4 regions of the Pseudomonas leptonychotis genome follow, and region 1 is predicted to be linked to each of the others. Evidence: riboswitches for the same ligand, from Rfam matches in the RefSeq annotation. Region 1 holds a riboswitch; each other region holds the start of a gene.
The links. Region 1 has a riboswitch for cobalamin ahead of cobG (precorrin-3B synthase). Riboswitches for the same ligand answer to the same signal wherever they lie in the genome.

Region 1 (4,045 bases):
CGCTTGGTCAGCTGGCCGTCGTGCTGATAGGCGTCGTCCGGCAAACCCGGCGTAAGCGGCAGCAAACGCGCATCGGCGACGGCCACACAATCGATTGCCAGCAGATTTAAGTCAGCAACGCGCGGCAACGCCCAATCACTGGCCAAGCCGTCAATGCGCCGCTCCTGGTTGCCACCCAAGTGCTCCAGTACGGTTATGCGGCTGGGACCAAAACCGCGTTCGCGCAGCAGCTCGGCCACCGCCGCCGGGCTCTCGCCGTCATTACTCAACACCAGCAGTCGAGCACCGGGGAAAACCTGCGCCTGCAGCGCCGCCAACGGCCGCGCCACCAGCGACAGCACCGTGACCTCCTGCAGCGGCCAACCCAGGCGAGCAGCGGCCAAGGACACTGAGGACGGAAACGAGAACACCCGCATTTCCTCGGCCGGCAGCTGCCGCGCCAGGCTCGCGCCCACGCCATAGAACAGCGGATCGCCGCTGGCCAGCACACAGACCGGCGTACCGCGTCGCGCCAGTACCGGCGCAACACTGAAAGGGCTGGGCCACAGCTCATGCTGACCCGGCAAATCAGCCGGCAACAACGCCAGCTGCCGCGCCGCGCCAACGATGCACTGCGCTTCAGCCAAGGCCTTGCGAGCCGCCTCGCCCAGGCCGACATAGCCGTCTTCACCGATTCCCACCAGGGTTAACCAGGCCGTCATGCGCTTTCCTCAAACCGTCATCGTCGCGCCGCCCGACCAGTTGGCTGTCGTACCCGCGCGCAAAGCGGGCATAATAGCGCCTTCGTCGGTGCCCTAATGGGCCGAAGAACCTGTTTACGATCTCGCGAGCTAGAGCCATGCAAGGCAAAAATAGGCGAGGAAGTGGAGTTTACGAGCTGTAAATGAGCATTCCGAGCCTGTTTTTAACGCAGTAGGGCCGACGCGCAGCAGATCGTAAACAGGTTCTAAGAGGGAATCAGGAGCGATCTGCTGATCGTGACCGAGCTGCCCCCGCAACTGTAAACAGCGAGTTTGCCGCAACTGTGCCACTGGGTAACCGGGAAGGCCGCAGCAGATGAAGACCTGTAAGCCAGGAGACCTGCCGACGACGCTAGTCGCGAGTGCCAACATCGGGCGGGGTGTACCGATGCCATTGAGTCCCCTGTGCCAGGGCGGGCTCTGCTGGTTCGGTCGCCGCGTCTTTGTTGTTGGTGACCTTTTTTGCGCGACCATTCCATCACCGTCGATCCATCACTACCACGCCCCAGCGCGTGCCCCGGCCTGCTGCGCATTGTGCAAGCACTGGACGGTGGCATCTGCCGGGTCAAGCTGGCTGGCGGTGTACTCAGCAGCAACCAAGCCCGCGCCATCGCCGAGGCCGCCGAACACTGCGCCAGCGGTGTGCTGGAGCTGACCAACCGCAGCAATCTGCAGATTCGTGGCGTATTAGCTGGTCAGCAGGCCGAGCTGATTGAGCGCCTGCTCGCCGCCAACCTGGGCCCAAGTAACCCGACGGCTGATGATGTGCGCAACCTGCTGCTCAGCCCCGCCGCCGGTCTCGACCCGCAGGCGCTGCTCGACACCCGACCGTTAGCCGCCGCGTTGCTTGAACTGCTGCAAAGCACCCCGGCACTGCACGGGCTATCGGCCAAATTCGCCATTCAGTTGGATGGCGGCGAAGCCCTGGCGATGCTCGAACACCCGCACGATATCTGGCTTAGCGCTCTGCCCGGCATGCCGGCACGGCTGGCCTTTGGCCTGGCTGGCTGCCCAGGTGATCAGCCACTGGGCGTGGTCGACGCAGAGCAAACCGTGTCGCTGGTAGAGCAGCTGCTAAGGCTGTTTATCGAACTGGCCGGCAACGCACACAGCCGTATGCGCCAGCTGCTAAGCGTGATTCCAGCCAGCCAGCTGCTGCAACAGCTGCAAACGCGCCTGCCCTTTGCCGTGCAAGCGCCGCCGGCCGATTGGCAACGCACACCGGTCAGCCCACGCGCGCCGATCGGCATTTATCCCCAGCAGCAAGCGGACCTGCGCATGGTCGCCGCTGGCGCGCGCCTGGGACGGATCGACGCCGCGCAATTGCAGGCCCTGGCCGATCTGGCTGAACAACATGGCGATGCCAGTCTGCGCCTGACGCCCTGGCAGGGTGTGTTGCTGCCAAATATCCCCGAACACTCGACGGACACACTGCTGCACAAGCTGAACGACCTCGGCTTGCTCACCGATGCGCAAGAACCGTTAAGCCAGCTGATCGCCTGCACCGGCTCCGCCGCCTGCGCTAAAGGCTTGAGCGACAGCAAGGCCGATGCCCTGCGCCTTTCCGCACGGCTGCGCGCCAGCAGCGTCCGCCCTCAGGTGCATTTAAGCGCCTGCCCGCGCTCCTGCGCCGCTGCGCACACCGCGCCCTTTACCTTGCTGGCCAGCAGCGCTGGCCACTACCAACTCTATCAACGCACGCCGCAGGCAGCCGGTTTCGGCCAACTGCTGGCCAGCGCCATTACGATCGACGAGGCCGGCGACTGGTTCGCCGCCCACTGCGCAACAGGAAATAGCGATGCTTGATTACATCCGCGATGGCCAGGAAATCTACCGCCAATCCTTCGCCACCATCCGCGCCGAGGCTGACCTCAGCAACATTCCCGCTGATCTGGAAAAGCTTGCCGTGCGCCTCATCCACGCCTGCGGCATGGTCGATGTGGTGCAGGACCTGCGCTTCTCCGCCGGTGCCGGTGCTGCCGGCCGCGCCGCACTGGCCAAGGGTGCGCCGATTCTCTGCGATGCGCGGATGGTCGCCGAAGGCATCACCCGCCCGCGCCTGGCTGCGAATAACCCGGTGATCTGCACCCTGCATAACGAAGGCGTGATTGAGCAGGCCCGTGCACTGGGTAATACCCGCTCGGCAGTCGCGCTGGAGCATTGGCGCGAGCACCTGGAAGGCAGCGTGGTGGTAATCGGCAACGCGCCCACCGCGCTGTTTTACCTGCTGGAAATGCTCGACGCCGGCGCGCCAAAACCAGCGCTGATTATCGGCATGCCGGTGGGCTTTATCGGCGCGGCGGAATCCAAGGACGCCCTGGCCGCCGATAGCCGTGGCGTGCCCTATGTAATCGTGCGCGGCAGGCGTGGCGGCAGCGCCATGGCGGTAGCCGCGGTCAACGCTTTGGCCACGGAGGTGGAGTGATGAGTACCCAAAAAGGCCGCCTGCTTGGCATCGGCGTTGGTCCCGGCGACCCGGAGCTGATCACTCTTAAAGCCCTGCGTTTGCTGCAGTCGGCGCCGGTGGTTGGCTACTTCGTGGCCAAGGCCAAAGCCAACAAGGGTCAGGGCGGCAACGCCTTCGGCATTATCGAAGCGCACCTGACCGACAGCCAGCAGCGCCTACCGCTGGTCTACCCGGTGACCACGGAAAAACTCGCCGCGCCGCTGAGTTATGAAGATGTGATCAGCGACTTCTACGACACCTGCGCAGTGCAAATCGCAGCCCACCTGGACGCTGGTCAGGATGTCGCGGTGATCTGCGAAGGCGACCCGTTCTTCTACGGCTCCTACATGTACCTGCACGATCGTCTAGCCGCGCAGTACGAGGTCGAAGTGGTGCCCGGCGTGTGCTCCATGCTCGGCTGCTCCTCGGTGCTCGGTACGCCGCTGGTGTACCGCAACCAGAGCTTGAGCGTGCTCTCCGGCGTGCTCCCCGAAGACGAACTCAAGCAGCGCCTGCACAGCGCCGAAGCCGCCGTGATCATGAAGCTAGGGCGCAACTTCGAGAAAGTTCGCCGCGTGCTGCAAGAGCTGGGCATCGACGACCGCGCCCACTACGTTGAGCGCGCCACCATGGGCAACCAACGCATCGTGCCGTTGGATGAGGTGGAGCCGATGTCCTCGCCGTATTTCTCGATGATCGTTATTCCCGGCGAGAAATGGCGCGGTTAAAAACTGCACACAACCCGTGGGAGGGGCTTTAGCCGCGATATGCCTTATGTAGCTCGCGGCTAAAGCCCCTCCCACAAACAGATGGAACACCTTATGACCAGCGCTCCCGCCATTATCATTCTCGGTTCCTC
Region 2 (4,045 bases), on a different contig from region 1:
CCAGACGCAGTGCCTGCGCCACTGGCAGCGCATGCTCACCCAGGCTTTTCAGGCCCAGGGCGGCATACAGCGCGATAATCTCCACCATCCAGCCCAGCCCGCTGATCAGGCTCAGCAGCCAAACCAGTAGAGTCAGCGGCAACACCGCCAGGCACCAGGCCGTTACGCCATGACTGCGCCAGCCAGCGCCCGCCGGGTTGAAGCGTTGCTCGATGCGCTCGGCCATGCGGCCAAAGGCTACAAGCGGATGCCAGCCTTTGGATTCGCCAAAGACTGCGTCCAGGGCAACCCCGGCGCAGGTACTAAGCATCACACTCACGGCGTGCCCCACTGGTTCTCGAACAGCAACTCGCTCAGCGGTCGCGGCGTGGCCCAGCCCTGCTGCATCAGCATTGGCGCATCATAAAACTGAGTTACCGGCCCCAGGCACAACACCGCCAGCGGCTTACTGCCAGCCGGCATGCCAAGCAGATCGGCCAAAGCTTGGGGTTCAAATAACGACACCCAGCCCATGCCTAACCCTTCGGCGCGCGCAGCCAGCCAAAGATTCTGGATGGCGCAGGCCAAGGATGCCTGGTCCATTTCCGGCAAGGTGCGGCGGCCAAACACATGGGCCTCACGTCCCTCCATCAGCGCCACGACCAGTAATTCTGCGCAGTCGCGAATGCCCTCGACTTTTAGCTGCATAAATTCATCACTGCGCTCGCCCAGCGCCTCTGCAGTGCGCTCGCGCTCCTCTGCCACCAGCCCGTGAATCGACTCACGCAAGGCCGGGCGGGTGATGCGAATAAACCGCCAAGGCTGCATCAAACCAACGCTGGGAGCCTGGTGCGCGGCCTCCAGCAAACGCGCCAGCAGCTCGGGGGCCACCTCGCCGCCGCTGAAATGGCGCATATCGCGACGCTCGGCGATGGCGCGGTACACCGCAGCCCGCTCTGCTGGGCTGAAGGCATGCTCACTCATGCCGGCGCTCCGGGGAGAAACAGCGCGGCGGCGGCAGCCGGGTCGGACGGCAGATAGAAGTGGATATAGGAGGCCGTCAGTCGACTCTGGCGATAGACCGCCTCACTGGTGCGCTTGTAGTTCGGGCATTCGCCACGGGTCAGCGGTTGCAACTCGCTGGTCAGCGCCGAGTAATGGAAGCTGTGGCCACGTAGCAGCCCTTCCGGCAGCTCGGCCTGCTGCAAGGCCATGGCAGTCATGCGCGGTTGCAGAGTCGCCTCGCCACTTAACAAGCCAAGCATCTGCCCGCTCGCCCCCTGCTTGTCAGTCAGCTTATCGAGCAGATAGAGCATGCCGCCGCACTCGGCGTGGATCGGCTTACCGGCCGCATGGTGTGCACGAATCGACTCAGCCATGGGCTGATTGGCCTCAAGCGTGGCCAGATGCAGTTCCGGATAACCACCAGGCAAATACAGGCTGTCGATAGCAGGCAGTTGCTTATCGTTGAGCGGCGAAAAAAACGTCAACTCAGCGCCCAGTTCGCACAGCAGATCGAGATTGGCCTGGTAGAGAAAAGCAAAGGCGCTGTCGCGCGCCACACCGATGCGCACGCCCTTGAGCAGCTCAGCGGGTCTGGCCTGTTCGGGCGCCGCAAAGCTGACCGGCGGCGGCAAGCAAGTATCGGCGCTGGCGGCCAAGGCATCGGCGGCGGCGTCCAGGCGTGCATCCAAATCGAGTAATTCGCCCGCCTGCACCAAGCCCAGATGCCGGCTCGGCAAACCGACTTCGGCGCTGCGCGGCAATGCACCGTACCAACGAATCGAGGCCGGCAGCGCATCGCGTAGAATTTCGCCGTGCCGCGTACTGCCGACACGATTGCCGAGCACGCCGGAGAACGGCAGATCCGGCTGGAACGTTGCCAGGCCATGGGCCATGGCGCCAAAGGTCTGCGCCATGGCCGAGCCATCGATCACCGCCAGCACCGGTACGCCGAAGTGCCGCGCCAAGTCGGCCGCCGACGGCGTGCCATCGAACAAGCCCATCACCCCCTCGATCAGAATCAGATCGGCCTCACCCGCCGCTTCCCAGAGCAACCGACGGCTCTCCGCTGCACCGACCATCCACAGGTCGAGCTGATACACCGGCGCGCCACTGGCGCGGGCCAGGATCATCGGGTCGAGAAAATCCGGGCCGCACTTGAACACCCGCACGCGTTTGCCTTGACGTGTATGCAGGCGCGCCAAGGCTGCAGTCACCGTGGTCTTGCCCTGACCGGAGGCCGGCGCGGCAATCAACAGTGCCGGGCACTGACGGGCGCTGGAGTCGCTCATTAAAACTCCACTCCCTTCTGAGCCTTCACGCCAGCCTTGAACGCATGCTTGACCAGGCTCATCTCGGTGACGGTATCCGCCGCCTCAATCATCCCCGGCAATGCGCCACGCCCAGTCACCACCACATGCTGTAGCAGCGGCCGCGCTTCGATATCGGCGAGCACCGCGTCGAGTTCCAGATAGCCGTATTTCAGCGCGATATTCAGTTCATCCAGCACCACCAGGCCAACGGCGGGGTCATTTAGCAGCTGCGCCGCCACCGCCCAGGCCTCGCGAGCCTTGTCGATATCACGCTGGCGATCCTGGGTCTCCCAGGTAAAGCCCTCGCCCATTACGTGATAGCTGACCTCATCGGGGAAACGGCGAAAGAAGGTTTCTTCGCCAGTGCTGGCCGCACCTTTGATAAATTGCACCACGCCAACTTTGAGGCCGTGGCCCAAGGCGCGCGCGACCATGCCAAAGGCGCTGCTGCTCTTACCCTTGCCGTTGCCGCTGTGCACCAGCAGCAGGCCGTATTCGTCCTGAGCCTGGGCGATCTTTTCGTCGATAAGGGTTTTCTTGCGGGCCATGCGCGCCTTGTGTCGGGCGTCACGCTCAATCGATTCAGTCATCGCATGCTCCACCGCCCCAAGGCGATCTGGCTGAAATAAGCAGGCGAAGAAACAGCAAGCGCGGGCTCACGCATAGCGCCAAGCACGCGCCAGCCATCGCCCTCCGCGATGCCGTGGACTGCAACAGGCCGGTCTCCGGGCTTGTGAGCGAGCCTTATAGCTCTCAGAAACTACTTATGATCTAGCGAGCCAGATCATAAAAAGGCTCTAAGCCGCGCCTTCCCATGCGTTCAGCACAGTGGCAATAGCGGCGTTTAACTCACTTACCGTTGCGGGGGCAGCGTCGGAATGACTGACGTAAACACGTTCAGCGCACCGACTTCCCAGTTTCACCCCGCACACGCATAGCGTCGGAGGCACCTGCTACAAGGCGCGAAGGGTAGAGAGTTCGCGATTAAGCGTCAAACGAATGCGCGGCTTACAGTCGAGAACCAGCCATTGATGCGACAGGTCAATGCCTCGGCATAAAGCCTACTGGCTTGCTGGCCAGCCACTCAACAAAGGTGCGCAGGCGCTCATCACTGAGCAGGCTGTCGCGATTGTTGTAAGTCAGCGCCAACTCTTTTTCACTGAACAACCGGTGGATTTGGTTATGGCAAGCACGGCAGACCCAGAGCGTGGCGCTGATGCGTTCGCTTTTGCCAAAGCGCTTCTGCACATAAACCTTGTTGTGCAGCGCCTTGGGGATCAGATGGTGGCGCGTCAGGACTGCTGCACGGCTACAGAGCTCGCAGGCATCGGGTTGTTCGGGCAGACGAATCGGTTCGGGCATACAGGTGGTAAAGACTTAGCGTTTACGACACAGGCTCAGGCCATCGCCTAGCGGCAACAGGGACAGGTCAATGCGCGGGTCGTCACACAGCGCCAGATTGAGCGCCTGAATCGCTCGGGTGTCCGCGCTCTCAGGGTTTTCCTCAAGCACGCGGCCACTCCACAGGGTATTATCGAATAGGATCAGCCCACCTTGACGCACCAGGCGCAGGGCATGTTCCAGATAGGCTGGGTAATTGGCTTTGTCGGCGTCGATAAACAGCAGATCGATACTGCCAGCGAGACCTTCAGCCTCCAGCGCCCCCAGGGTTTGTAGCGCAGGGGCTAGGCGTTGCTCAATACGCGCACTGAGCCCTGCTTCACGCCAGTAACGTTCAGCCGTGGCGTTGT
Region 3 (4,045 bases), on a different contig from region 1:
TGATGCGGTGATCGACCCCGTGGAAACCCGCGCCTGGCTGCTGCGCGGCCTCAACGCTGCGCCCCGCCCAGCGCCACGTGAGGGCAAAAAACGCGCAATCGACACCTGGTAAATCGTCGCAGCGGGGTACCGCCGGTTAGCGCCCTGGCCGAACCATGTTTGGGCAGTTTCCAGCGCTTCGGGTAAACTGCCGCATCTTTTACACCTATAACGATCTGCCTGATGCCGACGACCTTCCACGAGATTCCCCGTGAACGCCCGCTGACGCCCCTTCTAGACCGCGCCAATACGCCGGACGAGCTTCGTCGCTTGGCCGAAGCCGAGCTAGAAACCTTGGCCGACGAGCTGCGCCAGTACCTGCTGTATACGGTCGGGCAGACCGGTGGCCATTTCGGTGCGGGCTTGGGCGTCATCGAGCTGACCGTGGCTCTGCATTACGTCTTCGACACCCCCGATGACCGTCTGGTGTGGGATGTAGGCCATCAAGCCTACCCGCACAAGATCCTTACCGGCCGCCGCGAACAGATGAGCAGCCTGCGCCAGAAGGACGGCGTTGCAGCCTTTCCGCGCCGCAGCGAAAGTGAGTACGACACCTTTGGCGTTGGCCACTCCAGCACCAGCATCAGTGCCGCACTGGGCATGGCCATCGCCGCGCGCATGCAAGGCAGCAAGCGCAAATCGGTCGCGGTAATCGGTGACGGCGCGCTGACCGCCGGCATGGCCTTCGAGGCGCTGAATCACGCCTCTGATGTCAAAGCCAACATGCTGGTGGTGCTGAACGACAACGACATGTCGATCTCCAAGAACGTCGGCGGCCTGTCCACCTACCTGGCCAAAATTCTCTCCAGCCGCACCTACGCCAACATGCGCGAAGGCAGCAAAAAAGTGCTGTCGAAGCTGCCCGGTGCCTGGGAAATAGCCCGTAAAACCGAAGAACACGCCAAAGGCATGCTGGTCTCCGGCACCTTGTTCGAGGAGCTGGGCTGGAACTACATCGGCCCCATCGACGGCCACGACCTGCCGACCCTGCTGGCCACCCTGCGCAACATGCGCGAACTCGACGGCCCGCAATTCCTGCATGTGGTGACCAAAAAGGGCAAGGGCTTCGCCCCGGCCGAGGCCGACCCGATTGGCTACCACGCCATCACCAAGCTGGAACCGATCAAACCGGGGGCCAACAGCGCACCGAAGAAACCTAGCGGCCCCAAGTACTCCAGCGTCTTCGGCCAATGGCTGTGCGACATGGCCGCCGAGGACCCGCGCCTGGTCGGTATCACTCCAGCGATGAAGGAAGGTTCGGACCTGGTGGCGTTCAGCGAACGTTACCCCGAGCGCTATTTCGACGTCGCCATCGCCGAACAGCACGCGGTAACGCTGGCCGCTGGCATGGCCTGCGACGGCGTGAAGCCGGTGGTGGCGATTTATTCGACCTTCCTACAACGCGCTTACGACCAGTTGATCCACGACGTCGCCGTGCAGCACCTTGATGTGCTGTTCGCCATCGATCGCGCCGGCCTGGTTGGCGAAGACGGACCGACCCACGCCGGCAGCTTCGACATTGCCTACCTGCGCTGCATCCCCGGCATGCTGGTGATGACGCCGAGCGATGAGAACGAGCTGCGCCGCATGCTAACCACCGGCCATCTGTTCGACGGCCCGGCAGCAGTGCGCTACCCGCGCGGCAGCGGCCCGAATGCCGCCATCGAGTCAGGCCTCGCACCACTGGAAATCGGCAAGGGCATCATTCGTCGCCAAGGCAGCAAAACGGCACTTCTAGTGTTCGGCGTGCAGTTGAATGAGGCGCTGAAAGTCGCCGAGGCTCTCGACGCCAGCGTGGTGGATATGCGCTTCGTCAAACCACTGGACGAAGCCCTGGTGCGTCAGCTCGCGGCCAGTCACGAGCTGCTGGTCACGGTTGAAGAGAACAGCGTAATGGGAGGTGCCGGCAGTGCCGTCAGCGAATTCCTCGCCCATGCTGGCATCCTCAAACCGGTGCTGCACCTGGGCCTGCCTGATTACTACGTTGAGCACGCCAAGCCTGCACAGATGCTGGCCGAATGTGGGCTGGATGCTGCCGGGATAGAGGCAGCTGTACGCGAGCGCCTCAGCACGCTGCCTGCATGAGCACCGCTCATCCAAACCTGATTCTTGCTTGCTTGTAATTCATCCAACCGCGCATTAAGGTGCGCGGCGTTTTACTTCCGCCAAGGTGCGCCCTTCTTAGTGAAGCGGCGTTAAACGGGAAGCCGGTGCGCTCTTAACAGCCAACCCGGCGCTGCCCCCGCAACGGTAATCGACCGCAGAGCCATTCTGCACGCAGCCTAATAAACCACTGGCGCAATCCGGGAAGGTGAAGCTGCACATGTCGAGAGCCCGGAGACCGGCCTTGCTGGATGTGACTGGTGTTGCGGAGGGCATCACCGTCAAGCTCAGGCTGCGTTTGCGCGCGCCCGTTCTTGCCCCTGCCCTCCTCAAAAGTGTTGTGTCTTTTGAGGAATATCACATGAAGTTGTCCCGTATTGCTTTGGCTGTGGCGCTGACGCCGCTGGCTGCCCACGCTGACCAAACCAGCATCCGCGAGGTGCAGCCGTTGGTTGTGACCTCTGGACGGCATGCCGAACCGATTGAGCAGGTGACAGCGGCTACCACGGTATTTACCCGCAAAGACATTGAGCGCCTGCAAGTTCGTAGCGTGGCCGAGCTGCTTGAGCGAGTACCGGGCGTCAGTGTCAGCCGTACCGGCGGCGCAGGCAGCCAGACGGGCCTGTTCGTGCGGGGTACTTCGACCGCGCAAACCCTGATCCTGGTGGATGGCCAGCGTATTGCCGCCGCGTCCAGCGGCACCAGCAGCCTGGAGTTTCTCAGCCCCGAGCAGATCGAGCGCGTTGAAGTTGTGCGCGGCGCGCGCTCAGCGCTCTATGGCTCGGATGCCATCGGCGGGGTCGTGCAAATCTTCACCCGCCAAGGCAGCGGCGACGGGCTCAAGCCCTACGTGCGCCTGGGCGCCGGCAGCAACCAAACCTTCGAACGCAGCCTTGGTGTATCCGGCGGCGACGCGTACACCCGCTTTAACCTGGGCGCGGTACTCGATGAAACCCAAGGGATCGACGCCACACGCGACAACTTCGGCGCCAATAGCGATGACGACGCCTACCGCAATAAGTCGCTGACGCTGAACCTTTCGCACCGCTTCAATGACGACTTGAAAGTGGGTTTCAGCGCGCTCGATCAGCGCGGCCAGGCCGAGTTTGAAGACCTTTTCAGCACCTCGCTGCCGACCACAGATTTTCGGCTCAGCAGCCTCTCCAGCTATATCGACGCCAACCTCAACGACACGTGGAATAGCCGCCTGGAAATTGGCCACAGCGAGGACAAACGCGACACCGGCAACGATCAACCGCAAGCCAGTAGCGATGCGTTTTACAGTTTCAACACCTACCGCGACTCAGCCAACTGGGTAAACACCCTGACCCTCAACGACCGCCACGAAGTACTGCTGGGTGCCGATTGGTATGAGGACCGCGTGAGTGGCAGCGAAAACTTCAATGAGGTGTCGCGCTGGAACCAGGCCGCATTTGTTCAGCACCGCTACAAGGCCGACGCGTTCTCGACCGAGCTGGGCCTGCGGCATGACAAAAACCAGCAGTTCGGCAGTAAGAACAGCTGGAACGCCGCGCTGACGGTGCCCTTCAACGACGACAACGATTTGATCCTGTCCTACAGCGAAGGCTTCCGCGCCCCTACCTTCAACGACCTGTACTACCCCGATTTCTGTTTCGGCGGCTTTTGCTCCGCGAGCGCCAACCCTGACCTGAAACCGGAAACATCCAAAAGCTACGAAGCCCAATGGCGCAGCCGTTACAGCGAAACCGGCGCGCTGGAACTTTCGCTCTACCGCATCGACCTGCAAGACGCGATTGTGCTCGACCAGAACTTCATTCCGCAGAACGTGCAGACCGCCCGCATCAATGGCGTCGAGGCGGCGCTCAAACAGGAGCTGTATGGCTGGCAGGCCAACCTGGCACTTGCTTTGATCGACCCGCGC
Region 4 (4,045 bases), 820 kb from region 1:
CCAAGGCCAGCAGGTCACGGGGGAGTACGTAGAAGGGGCGAGGTTGCGCCTGCAAATCAGCGGCAGCTTTGACGGCCAGTTACTCAGCGCACAGATCAGCGAGCCGCAGTCCGGGCAGTTGATCGCCAATATGAATGCCACCTACGCCAACGGCGTGCTCAACACCCATATCGCTGCGCGCAATCCGACTACCGGGGCAACCCTGGAGCGCAAGGCGCTGTTCCATCGGCAAAACCTTAGCGCTGCAGCAGCCACGCAAAGTAGCCGCCCAAGCAGCAGTGCAACACGCGACCCAGCGCTGATCGGCACCTGGGTGCACGAGAAGATCATCAACAGCGACGGCGCCAGCTTCGCCTCCATGACCACCCAGATGATTTTGCAACTGAGTGATGACGGCAGCGTTTCGCAGTGGACGCGCAGCGTAGCGGGCGGCGCAGACTGGAACTACGACAGCCCTGGCGAGCTGCAATACAGCGGTCGCTGGCAGAGCAACAACGGCCTGCTGGAAGTGCAGATGCAGGGCAGCAGTGATTATCAGCCTGCCGCCTACTATCGCTTCAGTGACCAGTACCTGGTCACTGAGAGCAATACCGGCAAGCTAATCTGGCAGCGGCGCCGCTGATCAATCAGGCCGGCTGATGCAGGCGCGCGTTAAACAACGGCCCACGGCTATAACTCGACAGCGCCTTGGCCGCAGCCAGTACGCCGAGGTCGACCAGCGGCTCAAGCAGAATCACGCTCATATAGGCCAGGCCGAAGCTGCCCACGGCCGCCAGGTTCTCGCCGGAGAAGCCGTTGCCGTAGACCGCCCAGAAGCCGACCCAGGCGACGATACCGCCCTGATAAGCCGTCGACAGTGCCAGCGCCTGCTTGTAGGAGAGATCCACATAAGCAGTGCCGGGCGCGATAAGGCGTTTGGCCAGCAGACTGATACCCCACAACGGCACCAGCAAGGTGGTGACGTTCATGCCGTACTGCGGCAAGTCGAACTGAGCGAATAGCAGCCCTTGCAGCAGCAAACCGAGCGCCAAACCGATAGCCGTGGCACCGGCACCAAACAGCAGCAGCAAGGTTGAACCGAGGATCAGGTGCACCTCAGAAACGCCAACCGCTTGATGCGGAAAGACTTCGAAGAAGCAGAACACCAAGGCGGTGGTGATTAGGCTGCGTAGCGCTAGGGCAGCGGAGCCACCGTTATCGCGCACGCTGTCGAGGGCAAGCTTGGCCGTGAGGCCTAAGGCACCTGCGGCGGTTGCATAACTGAGGAAGAGTTTGGCGCCAGTAACGACTTCTGGTTCGATGTGCATAGAGATTCCTGTACCGCGCCCACCGCGCGATGATCTGGATTGAGGGATTGGGCATCAGTGCCCGGCTTCGATGGCAGGTCTCCTGGCTCACGGCTTAACACTTCGCCCACCTTCCCGACCTTGCGGCCAGTGGTATAGGGGCGTCGCTCACCGTTTACAGTTGCGGGGGCAGCCATGGCTTCGGTACGTGTTGCAGTACCCACCATGTTCCCTTTTCATCCACTCGCGTAACACGCTGCGGAACCATCGGCGGCCACCTTACCCGGCCGCACGCAGAAATGACAGAGCCCGGCGCAGAGGGCCGGGCTCAGGTTCAAGCAGAACACCACAATTCGCCTAAATGCCCTTGCTAGAGAGCGTACACCTCAGACCAGATGCGGTGTGCTGCGCGCCAGCAACGCCTCAACATCCAAGCCACGCGGCAAGGTGCCGTAAACCCGGCCACCCTGACCGCCCAGACGGCTGGCGATAAAGGCATCGGACACCGCCGCATTGCCGGCTTCCAGCAACAGCTTGGCCTGCAGCGCCAGAGCCACGTCTTCGGTAAGTTGACGGGCGCGATACTGGATATCGGTGGTGTCGCGGAAGTCCGCTTGCAGCTGGGCAATATGCGCCTTCAAGCGTACATCACCATGGCCATCACCCAGTTCGGTAAACAGCGCATCGAGCACGCCGGGTTCTTTGGACAGGGCACGCAATACATCCAGGCACTGCACATTGCCGGAGCCTTCCCAGGTGGAGTTGACCGGCGCTTCGCGGTACAGCCGCGGCAGGATGGTGTCCTCGACATAACCGGCGCCGCCCATGCACTCGGCGGCCTCGTTGATCATCGCTGGCGCACGCTTGCAGATCCAATATTTACCCACAGCAGTGACCAGCCGCGCGAACTTGTCCTCCTGCTCGTCATGGGCGTTATCCAGCGCCTTGCCCATGCGCAGGGTCAGGGCCAGGGCCGCTTCACTTTCCAGGGCCAAATCAGCCAGCACGTTCTGCATCAGCGGTTGTTCGCTGAGCACACGGCCGCCCACCTGGCGATGGGCGCAATGGTGCGCGGCCTGAGTCAAGGCCTGACGCATCAACGCACTGGAGCCGATCATGCAGTCGAAGCGGGTCAGCGACACCATCTCGATGATGGTCGGCACGCCGCGCCCTTCTTCACCCACCATCCAGGCCAGTGCGCCGCGAAACTCCACCTCACTGGAAGCATTCGACCAGTTACCCAGTTTGTTTTTCAGGCGCTGGATATAGAACTCGTTGCGCGTGCCGTCCGGGCGGTGGCGCGGCAGCAGGAAGCAGGTCAGACCTTTCTCGGTATGAGCCAGGGTGAGAAAGGCGTCGCACATCGGCGCCGAGCAGAACCACTTGTGGCCGACCAGCTCATAGGTCTGACCGGGGCCGCCCATACCGACCGGGTAGGCGCGCGTGGTGTTGGCGCGCACATCGGTGCCGCCCTGCTTCTCGGTCATGGCCATGCCGATGGTTGCGCCGGTTTTCTGCTCGATCGGCAGGTTGCGCGGGTCGTACTGGCTGGAGAGAATTTTCGGCAACCACTTCTCGGCCACATCGCCTTGCAGCTTGAGCGCCGGCACACTGGCGAAGGTCATGGTCAGCGGGCAACCACTGCCCGCCTCGGCCTGGCTGTGCAGGTAACTCATGGCGGCGCGGGCCACTTGCGCACCAGCCCGCGGGTCGGTCCAGGGCATGGACGGCAGGCCGTGTTCAATGGCGGCGCTCATCAGCTGGTGATAGGCGGGGTGAAACTCCACCAAATCAGCCCGATGGCCATAACGATCATGGCTCTTGAACACCGGCTTATTTTCGTTAGCGAGAAAGCCCGCCGCCATCAATTCGCCGCCGGCCAAACCGCCATATACATCCAAGCGCTGCTCGGCCCAACCCGCGCCAAAACGTTTGCTCCACTCCTGCAGCGGCAGGTCGATGCGGTACTGGTTGGCGCCGTCCAGTGACGGCACCTGATTAAACACTTCATGGGTTTCAGCGTGCTGACTGGCGTTCATGACTGAGGTTCCTCTTCAGGCAGTTGAGCGCCCACGGCGCGTAGACAGAAAGTAACGAGGGCCTGACTGACATCTATCAGGCTGGGGGCGGGATAACCGGCTTCGCGGGCCGCACGTGCGGGCGGCGACAACGGACCGACCAGGGCTTCGGCAATGGCACCGACCAGGCAAGCGGCCACCAGATTGATCTGCTGCACGCGGAACACGCCAAGTGCTACACCTTCGTGCAGCAGCTCAACGAACAGCTCGGCATAGGCTTCACGGTAGAACAGGCGCTGTTCATCGACTTGCGGGTCAACCGGCTCGGCAATCAACGCGAAGGCCAACTGGCGGCTGTCCCACGCCCGCGCCGCAAAACGCTCAACCCCAGCAGCCAGGCGCCGCACCGGGCTGCCTTCAGCCTTCATGGTGACTGCTAAAGCATCAACCTCGCGCTGACTGGCGAGCGCAAACACCTCAGAGGCCAGGTCGCCCTTGTTGCGCACATGGCGGTAAAGGCTCCCCGTCGCGATGCCCACATCGTCCGCCAAGGCTTGCATGGTCAAACATGCAAAACCGCCTTCGGCGACGCGCGCCAGGGCGGCGTTGATGATGCGCTCACGCAGTGCGTGGTCGAGGTCGATGCGCAGCGCGGTGGTGCGATAGGCCATGACCTGAATCCTGATTCATAACTTCCTTAGTGAATCAGGATTCAGATCATGGCTAAAGAGTGATTCCGGG

Region 2: linked by a shared signal. The riboswitch ahead of cobO (cob(I)yrinic acid a,c-diamide adenosyltransferase) and the one ahead of cobG (precorrin-3B synthase) in region 1 are both predicted to bind cobalamin.
Region 3: linked by a shared signal. The riboswitch ahead of D8779_RS16290 (TonB-dependent receptor domain-containing protein) and the one ahead of cobG (precorrin-3B synthase) in region 1 are both predicted to bind cobalamin.
Region 4: linked by a shared signal. The riboswitch ahead of D8779_RS03645 (energy-coupling factor ABC transporter permease) and the one ahead of cobG (precorrin-3B synthase) in region 1 are both predicted to bind cobalamin.

The regions. Positions count from the first base shown of each region.
Region 1 covers NZ_RFLV01000001.1:1,623,784-1,627,828, forward strand. Annotated here, with positions in the region: gene cbiE (precorrin-6y C5,15-methyltransferase (decarboxylating) subunit CbiE) at 1-701, opposite strand, end outside; cobalamin riboswitch at 906-1,102, shown strand; gene cobG (precorrin-3B synthase) at 1,203-2,546, shown strand; gene D8779_RS07355 (precorrin-8X methylmutase) at 2,539-3,165, shown strand; gene D8779_RS07360 (precorrin-2 C(20)-methyltransferase) at 3,162-3,914, shown strand; gene cobJ (precorrin-3B C(17)-methyltransferase) at 4,008-4,045, shown strand, end outside.
Region 2 covers NZ_RFLV01000002.1:519,204-523,248, forward strand. Annotated here, with positions in the region: gene cbiB (adenosylcobinamide-phosphate synthase CbiB) at 1-310, opposite strand, end outside; gene bluB (5,6-dimethylbenzimidazole synthase) at 316-963, opposite strand; gene D8779_RS12960 (cobyrinic acid a,c-diamide synthase CobB) at 960-2,273, opposite strand; gene cobO (cob(I)yrinic acid a,c-diamide adenosyltransferase) at 2,273-2,884, opposite strand; cobalamin riboswitch at 2,994-3,263, opposite strand; gene D8779_RS12970 (hypothetical protein) at 3,336-3,656, opposite strand; gene D8779_RS12975 (O-methyltransferase) at 3,672-4,045, opposite strand, start outside.
Region 3 covers NZ_RFLV01000003.1:427,722-431,766, forward strand. Annotated here, with positions in the region: gene D8779_RS16280 (carboxyl transferase domain-containing protein) at 1-112, shown strand, start outside; gene dxs (1-deoxy-D-xylulose-5-phosphate synthase) at 223-2,124, shown strand; cobalamin riboswitch at 2,191-2,403, shown strand; gene D8779_RS16290 (TonB-dependent receptor domain-containing protein) at 2,504-4,045, shown strand, end outside.
Region 4 covers NZ_RFLV01000001.1:799,582-803,626, forward strand. Annotated here, with positions in the region: gene D8779_RS03640 (hypothetical protein) at 1-622, shown strand, start outside; gene D8779_RS03645 (energy-coupling factor ABC transporter permease) at 627-1,307, opposite strand; cobalamin riboswitch at 1,363-1,570, opposite strand; gene D8779_RS03650 (acyl-CoA dehydrogenase family protein) at 1,673-3,325, opposite strand; gene D8779_RS03655 (TetR/AcrR family transcriptional regulator) at 3,322-3,975, opposite strand.